One region of the Microbispora bryophytorum genome, then DNA from elsewhere that is predicted to be linked to it. Evidence: riboswitches for the same ligand, from Rfam matches in the RefSeq annotation. Region 1 holds a riboswitch; the other holds the start of a gene.
The links. A riboswitch is a leader RNA that binds a small molecule or an ion and turns the genes downstream of it on or off. The one in region 1 is predicted to bind S-adenosylmethionine.
Positions count from the first base shown of each region.

Region 2: it holds a riboswitch for S-adenosylmethionine, as region 1 does, so the genes downstream of both, thrC (threonine synthase) here and ACGFIB_RS30350 (aminotransferase class V-fold PLP-dependent enzyme) in region 1, are expected to answer to the same signal.

Region 1 covers NZ_JBICTF010000011.1:14,357-19,974, reverse strand. The annotation lists gene ACGFIB_RS30355 (helix-turn-helix domain-containing protein) at 1-337, shown strand, start outside; gene ACGFIB_RS30350 (aminotransferase class V-fold PLP-dependent enzyme) at 381-1,640, opposite strand; SAM riboswitch class IV at 1,729-1,844, opposite strand; gene ACGFIB_RS30345 (pentapeptide repeat-containing protein) at 1,905-2,582, opposite strand; gene ACGFIB_RS30340 (cytochrome P450) at 2,659-3,858, shown strand; gene ACGFIB_RS30335 (SAM-dependent methyltransferase) at 3,848-4,816, opposite strand; gene ACGFIB_RS30330 (Rossmann-like and DUF2520 domain-containing protein) at 4,977-5,618, shown strand, end outside.
Region 2 covers NZ_JBICTF010000012.1:19,472-25,089, forward strand. The annotation lists gene otsB (trehalose-phosphatase) at 1-291, shown strand, start outside; gene ACGFIB_RS31840 (hypothetical protein) at 302-901, shown strand; gene ACGFIB_RS31845 (hypothetical protein) at 974-1,573, shown strand; gene ACGFIB_RS31850 (alpha,alpha-trehalose-phosphate synthase (UDP-forming)) at 1,593-3,017, opposite strand; gene ACGFIB_RS31855 (RNA polymerase sigma factor) at 3,121-3,672, shown strand; SAM riboswitch class I at 3,927-4,066, shown strand; gene thrC (threonine synthase) at 4,081-5,367, shown strand; gene ACGFIB_RS31865 (MoaD/ThiS family protein) at 5,413-5,618, shown strand, end outside.

The DNA.
Region 1 (5,618 bases):
AGTGCCGGGGGACTGGGCCGACCTCGAGCGGGAACTGCACGAGGCCGGCGTCTCCCCTTCCGTGATCGAGCAGGGCGCCAGAAAGCTTCTCGCCGAGGCGCGCGGTCATCAGCTCGCCGAGGCGCGAAAGCAACTTGGGTTCGGTCAGAGGGACGTCGCGGCTGTCATGGGTCTGAGCGTCGCCCGGGTCTCACAGATCGAGCATGGAGAGGTCACCTCTCTCGACGTTATCGCTCGCTATGTAGAGGCGCTCGGGGCCCGCTTGGACCTGGTCGTCGACTTCGGTGATCGGACGCTGCGCCTGCCGGTCAGCGAGAGGTCGACGGACGCCGCTTGATCGGGGACCTCTTGAGCGAGACCCCCGGCCTCACCTTCCGTCGTCAGGCGGTGGCGATCTCGCGCAGGGCCTCGACGAGGCGGTCGACGTGTTCGGTGGTCGTGCCGATGCCGACCGAGGCGCGTACGGCGCTGAACGTGCCGTCCGCGCAGCCGCCGTCCTCCTGAGCGCCGTCCTCCCCGCCGCCGAGGAGGTGGCGGACGAACGGGTGGGCGCAGAACTTGCCGTCCCTGACGCCGATGCCCCAATCGGCCGACAGCGCCTCGGCGACCTCGCGGGCCGTACGGCCCTCGACGGTGAACGACACGATGCCGACGCGCGGGTGGTCCTGGCCCCACAGCGACAGCTCGCGTACGCCGGGGATGGCGGCGAGCCCGGCGCGCAGGCGGGCGAGCAGCCGCTCCTCATCCCGCACCAGCGCGGCCCAGCCCGTCGCGGTGAGCGCGTCGCAGGCGGCGGCGAGCGCGATCGCGCCGAGCACGTTGGGGGTGCCCGCCTCGTGCCGCGTCTCGGGGTCGTCGCTCCAGTCCACCGTCTCGCCCACGGACCGTACGGCTCCGCCGCCGCGCAGGTACGGGTCGGCGCAGGCGAGCCAGTCGGGGCGGCCGACGAGCACACCGGCGCCGAACGGGGCGTAGAGCTTGTGCCCGGAGAAGGCCACGTAGTCGAGGTCGAGCGCGGCCAGGTTCAGCTCGCGGTGGGGCACGAGCTGGGCGGCGTCCACGGCGATCCGCGCGCCGTGCCGGTGGGCGATGTGGGCCAGTCCGGCGATCGGCCACAGCTCGCCGGTGACGTTGGAGGCCGCGGTCACGACGAGCAGGGCCGGGCCGTCGATGGCGGCCAGCGCCTCGTCGGCCGCCCGGATCGCCTCGCCGGGGAAGGCGGGCGGCGCGAGCCGTACGGCCTTCTGCCAGGGCAGCAGCGAGGCGTGGTGCTCGGTCTCGAACACGACGGCGGTGGTGCCCTCGGGGAGGCTGCGGGCCAGCAGGTTCATGGCGTCGGTCGTGTTGCGCACGAAGATGAGCGCGTCGCCGGGGCGGGCGCCGACGAAGGCCCGCACGGTGTGCCTGGCCTGCTCATACCTGGCCGTCGTGAGCTGCGAGGCGTAGCCCGCACCCCGGTGGACGCTGGAGTAGGCCGGCAGCGCCGCCGCGACGGCGGCGTTCACCGGCTCCAGACAGGGCGCGCTCGCCGCGTAGTCGAGGTTCGCGTACTGCACCAGCCTGCCGCCCCTGATGGGCACCTCCAGGTCGGCGCCCACGACAGCCGGTAGGCGCACGGGGGCGAGATCGTGCTCGGAGATGCGGGTGACGGCCTGCTGGACGAAGGTGAGTGCGGACAACGCCATGCTCCTCGGGTCGGGGACCCCGGCCATGGCATCGGAGAGGCGGAGCCCGCGCTTGCCCGGCACACCTCGTGCCGGACCCGGTCCTCACCCGGGGCACCCCGCCGCGAGCGCGAGGGTTGCCGGCCAGCAAGCCGGGGCTTGACGCTGGCACTCATGACCTGGACGGCACTATAACCCGACACCGCCCTCCGGCCGCAAGTCCGGGTGGCCCAGCCGAAGTCAGCCGTCGTCGACCGTGACACCCAGGATGTGGGCGAACATCGGCGCGAGTTCCATCAGCTGGACGCCGCTGATGGTCGCGCCGCGCAGCGCGTCGTAGCCGTCGGAGATGCCCAGGGACACGGCGCCGCGCAGGTCCACCCGGGACATGCGCGCCTTGTCGAACCGCACCCGTTCCAGCGTCGAGCCGGGGAAGGTTACGCCGGTCAGCGCGGCGCCCGCGAAGTCCACGTCGCGCAGCGTGCACTCGACGAACGAGACCTCCCGCAGGTCGGCGGCGCGGAAGTTGACCGAGTCGAGCTTGCACCGGTGGAAGAGCACGTGGTTCATCTCGGCGCCGGGCAGCGCCGTGCCGGCCGGGGCGCTCATGACGATCTCCGCGTCCGCCCAGACGGACTCGGTGAGGTCGCCGCCCACCCAGCGCACGCCGTTCAGCCACACGTCCGAGAACCGGGCGCGCCGGTATCGGCCGCCGGCGAACGTCACCGAGGCGAACGCCGACTCGATGAACCGGGCGCCGGACGCGTCGGCGTCCTCGAACTCGCCCCCGTCGAACAGGACCGTGTCGTAGTCGCCGCCCTGCGCGAGCCGCCCCTTGAACGGCTCAAGGTGATCGGCATAGGGCAGTTCGCCGAGTTCGCGGGGCTCCCTGCGAGGCTGTTCGCGGCGCTTCGGCATCGGCCCAACCTACGCCATGACGGACCCGCACGCCCGTACTCCCAGGCGAGGTCTTTCATCCGTATTGTTGTCCATTGTGAAGTTTGATCCCTGGAATGCCGAGTTCATCGCGTACCCCTACGACGCCTACCGCGACCTGCGCGACAACGATCCGGTCAGCTTCTTCGAGCCGACGGGGCAGTGGCTGATCGCCCGCCACGCGGATGTGAACGCGCTGCTGCGCGACCGGCGTCTCGGCCGGTCCTACCTGCACGTGGCGACGCACGAGGCGTTCGGCCGCGAGCCCGAGCCGGAGTTCCAGGAACCGTTCTGGCGGGTGATCCGAGCCGGGATGCTCGACGTCGAGCCGCCGGTCCACACGCGGCTGCGCCGCCTGGTGTCCAAGGCGTTCACCCCCCGCATGGTCGAGTCGCTGCGTCCCCGCGTACGGAAGATCGCGACCGAGCTGACCGCGGGACTGGTCGAGCGCGGCGGCGGGGACCTGCTGGCCGAGGTGGCCGAGCCGCTGCCGGTCACGGTGATCGCCGAGATGCTCGGTGTGCCCGAGGCCGACCGCCACCTGCTGCGCCCCTGGTCGGCCGACATCTGCGGGATGTACGAGCTGAACCCCTCGCCGGAGGTCCAGCACACGGCCGTGCGCGCGGCGGCGGAGTTCGCCGGCTACCTGCGCGAGCTGGCCAGGGCCCGCAGGGATCGGCCGGGCGACGACATGATCTCGGCGCTGGCCCAGGTGGTCGACGACGGCGACCGGCTGACCGAGGACGAGCTGATCGGCACCTGCGTGCTGCTGCTCAACGCCGGGCACGAGGCCACGGTCAACGCCACCGGCAGCGGGTGGTGGGCGCTGTTCCGCAACCCGGGTGAGCTGGAGCGGCTGCGCGCCGACCCCGGCCTGATGCCGACGGCGGTTGAGGAGTTGCTGCGCTACGACACCCCGGCGCAGATGTTCGAGCGGTGGGTGCTGGAGGACGTCGAGGTCGGCGGGGTGACGATCCCCAGGGGCACGGAGATCGCGCTGCTGTTCGGCTCGGCCAACCGCGACCCCGAGGTCTTCGCCGATCCCGACCGTCTCGACCTCGGCCGGGCGGACAACCCGCACATCTCGTTCGGCGCCGGCATCCACTTCTGCCTCGGCGCACCGCTCGCGCGGGTCGAGATGGCGGAGTCGTTCGGCGCCCTGCTGGGGCTGGCGCCCAGGCTGGAGCTCGCCGAGGAGCCTGCCTGGAAGCCCAGCTACATCATGCGCGGCCTGGAGTCCCTCAAGGTCACCGTCTGACGACCTGGCTGAGCCAGCCGAAGCCGCCGAGACCGGCCGGGTCGATCAGCTCCGCCTCCTGGGAGGCCCGGCCCAGCGCGCGTACGTATGCGGCCGGATCGGCGGACGCCAGCGCGAGCGGCGGGCGGGCGCCGGTGACTCCCAGGTCCCGCAGCGCCTCCCGCTGCGTGGTGAGCGTGGACGCCTGCGCCCCCGCCCGCTCGCCGGCCGCCGCGCAGGCGTCCAGCGCGACGTGGGCGGTGATGTCGCACGACCCGTCCGGTGTCGGCGGCACCACCGAGCCGTCGCGATATCCGGCGACCGTGCCGAGCGGTGGCCGTCGTCTGGCCGGATGGGCGTAGTCCACGGCGACCGCCGTGCCGCACGCCAGCCGCGTGATCAACGAGGCCCAGGCCTCGTCGCGGGGACGGCCGATCTCGGCGCGTTCTCCCGGTGAGCGCAGCGGCCACCAGCGCTCCAGCCAGGCCAGGTCATCCGGGCCGGGAGCGGGCCCGGGCCGCTGTTCGCCGGTCGAGGTGTCCACGAGCACCAGGCGAGGGCCGTCCGGCGTCATCTCGGCGATGTCGAGCGGCACGTTGTCCAGCCACTCGTTGGCGATCACCAGGCCGCCCGCGCCGTACGGCGCCTCCGGCTCCCAGGCGACGCGCGGATCGAGATCGCCGGGCCGGGGGGACAGGTCGACGGCGGTGACCCGCAGCCGCTTCGAGAGGTCCGGCGGCGCGGCGGCCCGCACCCGGGCGGCCAGGAGGCCGTTACCGCTGCCCATGTCCACGAGATCGACCGGGTCGGGCCGCCCGAGCGCGGCGTCGACCCGCAGGAGCAGGCGCAGCACGGCCTCGGCGAAGACCGGCGAGGCCTGCACCGACGTGCGGAAATGCCGGTCGGGGCGCTCCCGCAGGTAGAAGCCCTCCGCGCCGTAGAGCGCCCGCCGCATGGCCTCCCGCCAGGTGACCTCCACGGGGCCCAAGGTTACCGACACGCCGAGGCCGTAACGAAAAGTAGTCACTTTCGTACTTGTGGCTCAACATAGGCCCGGGAGAAATGGGACAAAATCCGACCGTTGGGCCACGCCCGGGCGGGCGGGAGCGCCGCCGCTACGCTGAACCGAGGGAGGCGTCATGGAGACAAGTGACCGCCCGGCGCGGCTCGCCGTAGGAGTGCTGGGCGCGGGACGCGTCGGTTCCGTGCTCGGAGCCGCGCTCATGCTCGCGGGTCATCGGGTGGTGGCGGCAAGCGGCGTGTCCGACGCGTCGGCGCGGCGGGCCGCCGACCGTCTCGGCCTGGCGCTCAGCAGGCCGGACGAGGTGATCGCCCGGTCCGATCTCGTGCTGCTGACCGTGCCGGACGACGTGCTCCCCGGTCTCGTCTCCGGTCTCGCCGCCACCGGCGCCGACCTGCGCGGCAAGCTGCTCGTGCACGCCAGCGGCGCGTACGGCCTGGGCGTGCTCGACCCTGCGGCCGAGGCGGGGGCGCTGCCGCTCGCGCTGCACCCCGTGATGACGTTCACCGGCAGGAGCGACGACCTGACCCGGCTCAACGGCTGCTCGTTCGGCGTCACGGCGCCCGACCTGCTGCGGCCCGTGGCCGAGGCGCTGGTGATCGAGATGGGCGGCGAGCCGGTATGGATCGCCGACCGTGACCGGCCGCTCTACCACGCCGCCCTGGCCGGCGCCGCGAACCACATGGTGACGCTCGTCGCCGAGTCGCAGGAACTGCTCGCGAAGATCGGCGTGGAGCATCCGGGCCGGATGCTCGGCCCC
Region 2 (5,618 bases), on a different contig from region 1:
CTGGAGCTGCGGCCCGCCGGAATGGACAAGGGCAGAGCCCTGTCGGCCTTCCTCGCCGAGCGGGACGCCCGCTCGGTCATGTTCGTCGGCGACGACCTGGGGGACCTCGCCGCCTTCGACGCGGTCGAGTCGGCCGGGATCCCCGGCGTACGGGTGTGCAGCGGGTCCGCGGAGGTGACCGCCCTGGCGGAGCGTGCCGACGTGGTGGTGGACGGGCCCGACGGCGTCGTGGCCTTCCTCGGCGACCTCGTGGCCGGTCTCGGCAAGCCGTCTGCAATCGGCCCGGCGTAGGTTCCGGGACATGAGGACAACGATCTCGGCCGCGGCGGCCGGCTTGGCCGTGCTCGCGGCGTCCCTGGCGGCTCCGGCGGCGGCGTACGCGAACGACGGCGCGGCCACCAAGTCGCTGCACCTGCGCAAGGGGCTGACCCTCAGGATCCCGTCGTCCTGGAAGGTCGACGACAGCCGCAAGGACTGGCTGCGGGTCATCACCGGCGCGTGCCCGACCAGGGGCACGGACACGTACGGCTTCCGCGACTCGGGATGCCACGGCTTCTGGGTTCTGGGACCCAAGGCCATCAACATGGGCCACGAGCTGTTCCAGAAGTACACGCCGGACGGCCCGTTCTATCCGGCCACCGACGTCGGGCCCTGCCCGGTGAAGAAGAACCTCTACATCGGACAGACCAAGCTCGCCGGGAAGGGGCTACGGCAGGTCGGGGCGGGGCACAAGGCGTACTACCGCGACTGGGCGGGCACCTGCGCGCCCCTGGGCCCGGGCAGGCAGAGAGCCCGCTTCAACCAGCGCGAGTGGTATCTGCCGACGTCCAGGATCCTGGTGATCGACCAGTGGAAGACGCCGGGCCTGAGCACGATCCTCAAGAACGCCACCTGGCACTGACGACGCGTCCGGTGAGCTGTCGCCTATCGGGCCGCAAGTCATCGGCAAGCGACCGCGCCTAGTGTGCCGGACATGTTCACCAAGACGATCTCGGCCGCGGCGGCCGGCCTGGCCGTGCTGGCGGCCACCCTGACGGCTCCGGCCGCGGCGTACGCGAGCGAAGGCGGCGGCACCAAGAAGGTCCGGCTGCGGAGCGGCCTGACCCTCACGATCCCCACGTCGTGGAAGGTGGTCAAGAACGGCAAGGACTGGGTGCGCGTCATCACCGGCTCGTGCCCCACCCTCGGCACCGAGGACTTCGGCTTCCGCGACTGGGGGTGCCACAGCTTCTGGGTCCTGGGCCCGAAGGCGCTCGCGATCGGGCTCCACACGTTCCAGGCGTACAAGTCGAAGTACGGCTACGACCCCGCGACCGACGTCGGCATCTGCCCCAAGAGCTACAAGCTGTACAAGGGCGAGTGGAAGCTCGCGGACAAGGGGCTGCGGCAGGTCGGGCGCGGGCACAAGGCGGACTACCACAGGTGGGCGGCGACCTGCGTGGACAAGAAGTGGCGGGTGAAGCTGCACTACAACCAGCGCGAGTGGTATCTGCCCACCTCGAAGATCCTGGTCCTCGACCAGTGGGACAACCCGCGGCTGAGCGCGATCCTCAAGAACGCGACCTGGAGCTGACCGGCCTTCGCCCGCCGGGTCAGCGCAGCGCGGCGAGCTGGTCGTCGAACCAGCGCTGGGGCGGCAGGGCGCAGGCGGCCGCACGCAGCCGCTGACCGCGCGCGAGCCGCTCCTGCTCCGGCAGCGTCAGCGCCTCGTGCAGCGCCGCCGCCGTGCCGGACACGTCGTAGGGGTTGACGAGCAGGGAGTCGGCCCCCAGCTCGGCCGCCGCGCCGGCCTCGCGCGACAGCACCAGCGCACACCGGGGCGACAGGATCGGGCCCTCCTTGGCCACCAGGTTCATGCCGTCCCTGATCGGATTGACGAGCAGGACGTCGGCCAGCCGGTAGGCGGCGAGCGAGCGCGGGTAGTCGTCGTTCACGTTGAGGATCAGCGGGTCCCAGTCCTCGGTCGCGTACTCGTCCTCGATCTCCTTGGCGCAGCGCTGCACGGCCGCCGTGTACTCGCGGTACTCCGGCAGGTCGTGGCGGGAGGGATAGGCGAACGCGAGGTGGACGACCCGGCCGTGCCATTCGGGATGGGTGGCCAGGAACTCCTGGTAGGCCCGCAGGCCGCGCACGATGTTCTTGGACAGCTCGGTGCGGTCGATGCGCACGATCAGCCGGCGGTCGCCCACGAGGTCCTTGATCACGCTCATGTGCGACTCGACGTCCTGCTCGGCCGCCCGGGCCAGCAGCGCCTCGCCGTTCACGCCGAGCGGGTGGACGCCGATCCTGGTGGTCCGCCCGTCGTGCGTCACCGTCCGGGCGGCGTGGTCCACCCGGGCTCCGAGCAGCGTCTCGCAGCAGTCCATGAAGGCGCGGGCCCAGCGCGCGGTGAGGAATCCGGCGTGGTCGGCCCCGAGGATGCCGCTCAGCACCTCCGCCACGACGTCCTCGGGCAGCAGCGCGAAATATTCCGGCGGCGCCCAGGGCGTGTGCGAGAAGTGGGCGATGCGCAGGTCGGGCCGTTCGGCCCGGAGCATCGCCGGGGTCAGCGTCAGGTGATAGTCCTGCACCATGACGCGCGCCCGGTGGGCCGCCTCCTCGGCCAGGGCCAGCGCGAAGGCGCCGTTGTACGTGCGGTACGACTCCCACTCGCGGCGGAACCGCGTGCCGAACTCGGGGGAGAAGGGCGTGTTGTAAAGCAGGTGGTTGACGAACCAGAGGGTCGAATTGGCCACGGCGTTGTAGGCCCGGTGGAATACCGCGGGCGGGATGTCCAGCATGCGGATCGGCCCCGTCGCGAAGGCCCGGTCGAGCCGCCCGCCGGCCGCCTGGCGCACGGCGCCCCGGTCGCCGTCCGACAGCGCCGCGCAGACCCACAGGACGTCGGCCTCCCTGACCACCTCGGACAGGCCGGAGACGAGCCCGCCCCCGCCCCTGCGCATGGTCAGGCCGCCGTCGTCCGACAGCGTGAAGGACACCGGGCCCCGGTTGGACGCGATCAGAACGGTGCTGCTCATCCTGGGATTCCCTCGATCAGAGCGGGCGCGCATGCCGGAAGATTAATAAAAACCGGCCTCCGTCAATAGGATGTCAACCGATCGCGGGAGGGCTGAATACGGCATGGCACTGGACGACACGACCGAGGACCTGGCCCGATCGGCTGCCCAGGGGGACCATCGCGCGCTCGGCGAACTGCTGCGGCGCATCGAGCCCGACGTGCTGCGGCACTGTGAGCGGCTTCTACCGTATCGGCAGGACGCCGAGGAGGCCGCGCAGGACACGCTTCTCGCCGTGGCGCGCAACATCGCGAGGTTCGAGGGGCGGGCCAGGTTCAGCACCTGGCTGCACATCGTGACCGTGAACTGCGCCAGGACCACCTACCGCTCGCTGAAGCGGCGCTCGTCGGAGCAGGCGGAGGAGCTGCCCGAGCAGCGGCCCGATCCCCGGCGGGTCAGCGTCATCGCGGGGTCGCGGCTCGATCTGCTCGACGCGATGGAGGCGCTTGAGACCGAGCGGCCCGACCTCGCCCAGGCGCTCGTGCTGCGCGACATCTGCCAGCTCGACTACGCGGAGGTCGCCGACCAGTTGAAGATCCCCCTCGGGACGGTCAAGTCCCGTATCCACCAGGCGCGCAAGTACGTGCAGAACGCCCTCGGCGAGGCGTACGGCTGATACAGATTGTCTCGCGTTGTGAGACGCGGGAACGGACACCGAGGACGCCGGGGTACAGTGCTAGTGCCGCGACTGACAAGATTCGCCCGTACGGAGCGGTGGCCGCAGTGGTGTGTCGCAAGGCGGAGGAGCTCGTAGCCGGAGGCTGCGGGCGACGACGCCGCCGCGAGGTGCCGCTCTGGGCGACGCTCCGGGGCAGAGATCGGCAGGAGGGGCGCACAAGGACCTTCCTCGGAAGATCCCACAACTGAACATGCTCATCCAGAGGGGTGGAGGGACCGGCCCTGCGAAGCCCCGGCAACCTCCCCGGTGTCGAACTCGTGCCCACGAGGCCCGGCCGGGACAGGTGCCAATTCCGGCTCGCGGCCAGGGTGGTCGCGAGCGAAGATGAGGGAAAGGCCTCGCTTCATGGCGCATACCAGCACCGCCGCTAACACCGCCGCCGACACCTCTGTGAACACCGTCGAGTTCGGCCCCGCCACCGGTCTTTCGTGTCGCGAATGTGGCGCTCTCTACGATCTCGGCCCGATCTTCGCCTGTACGGAGTGTTTCGGCCCTCTTGAGGTGGCGTACGACTTCGGCGAGGTTCGTCGGGAGGACATCGCGTCCGGCCCGGCGAACATCTGGCGGTACAGCTCCCTGCTCCCCGTCCCCGCAGGTGTGGCGGCCAAGCCCAACCTGCAGCCCGGCTGGACCAAGCTCGTGAAGGCCGACAGGCTGGCGGCCGAGCTGGGCCTGCGGTCGCTGCACGTCAAGGACGACTCCGGCAACCCGACCCACTCCTTCAAGGACCGGGTCGTCGCGATCGCGCTGGAGGCCGCGCGCAACTTCGGCTTCCACACCCTGTCGTGCTCCTCCACCGGCAACCTCGCCGGCGCGGTGGGCGCGGCCGCCGCCCGGGCCGGGCTGGACTCCTGCGTGTTCATCCCCGCCGACCTGGAGCCGGCCAAGGTCACCATGGCCGCCGTGTACGGCGGACGCCTGGTCGCCATCGACGGCAACTACGACGAGGTCAACCGCTTCTGCTCCGAGCTCATCGGTGACGAGCTGGGCGAGAAGTGGGGCTTCGTCAACGTCAACCTCCGGCCCTTCTACGCCGAGGGCTCCAAGACGCTGGCGTACGAGATCGCCGAGCAGCTCGGCTGGCGACTGCCCGACCAGATCGTCATCCCGGTGGCCTCCGGCTCGCAGCTCACCAAGATCGACAAGGGCTTCCGTGAGCTGATCAAGCTGGGGCTGGTCGAGGAGCGGCCCTACCGGATCTTCGGAGCGCAGGCCGAGGGCTGCTCGCCGGTCTCCCAGGCGTTCAAGGCCGGGCAGGACGTCGTGCAGCCGGTGCGGCCCGACACCATCGCCAAGTCCCTCGCCATCGGCAACCCGGCGGACGGGCCGTACGTGCTCGACATTGCGCGGCGGACGGGCGGCGCGGTGGAGGACGTGAACGACCAGGAAGTGGTCGAGGCGATCCGCCTGCTCGCCAGGACCGAGGGCGTCTTCGCCGAGACCGCGGGCGGCGTCACGGTCGGCGTGCTGCGCAAGCTGGTGCGCGAGGGCCGCCTCGACCCCGACGCCGAGACCGTGGTGCTGAACACCGGTGACGGACTCAAGACGCTCGACGCGGTGGCCGAGCACGCCCGTCCCGCCGCCGTCATCCGTCCCTCTCTCGACGCCTTCCGTGCGGCATTCGCCAACTGAAAGCGTTTCAAAAAGCCCATCGGCAGCAACGAAAGCGAGCGAACAATGAGCGTTTCCGTGCGGATTCCGACGATTCTCCGGACGTACACCAACGGCGCCGCGGAGGTGAGCGGCGAGGGGGGAACGCTCCGCGAGGTCCTGCAGAAGCTGGACGCGGACTACCCCGGCATCGGCGGCCGCATCCTGGACGAAACGGGTAAGATCCGGCGTTTTGTCAACGTCTACGTCGGAGAAGAGGACGTCCGATTCGC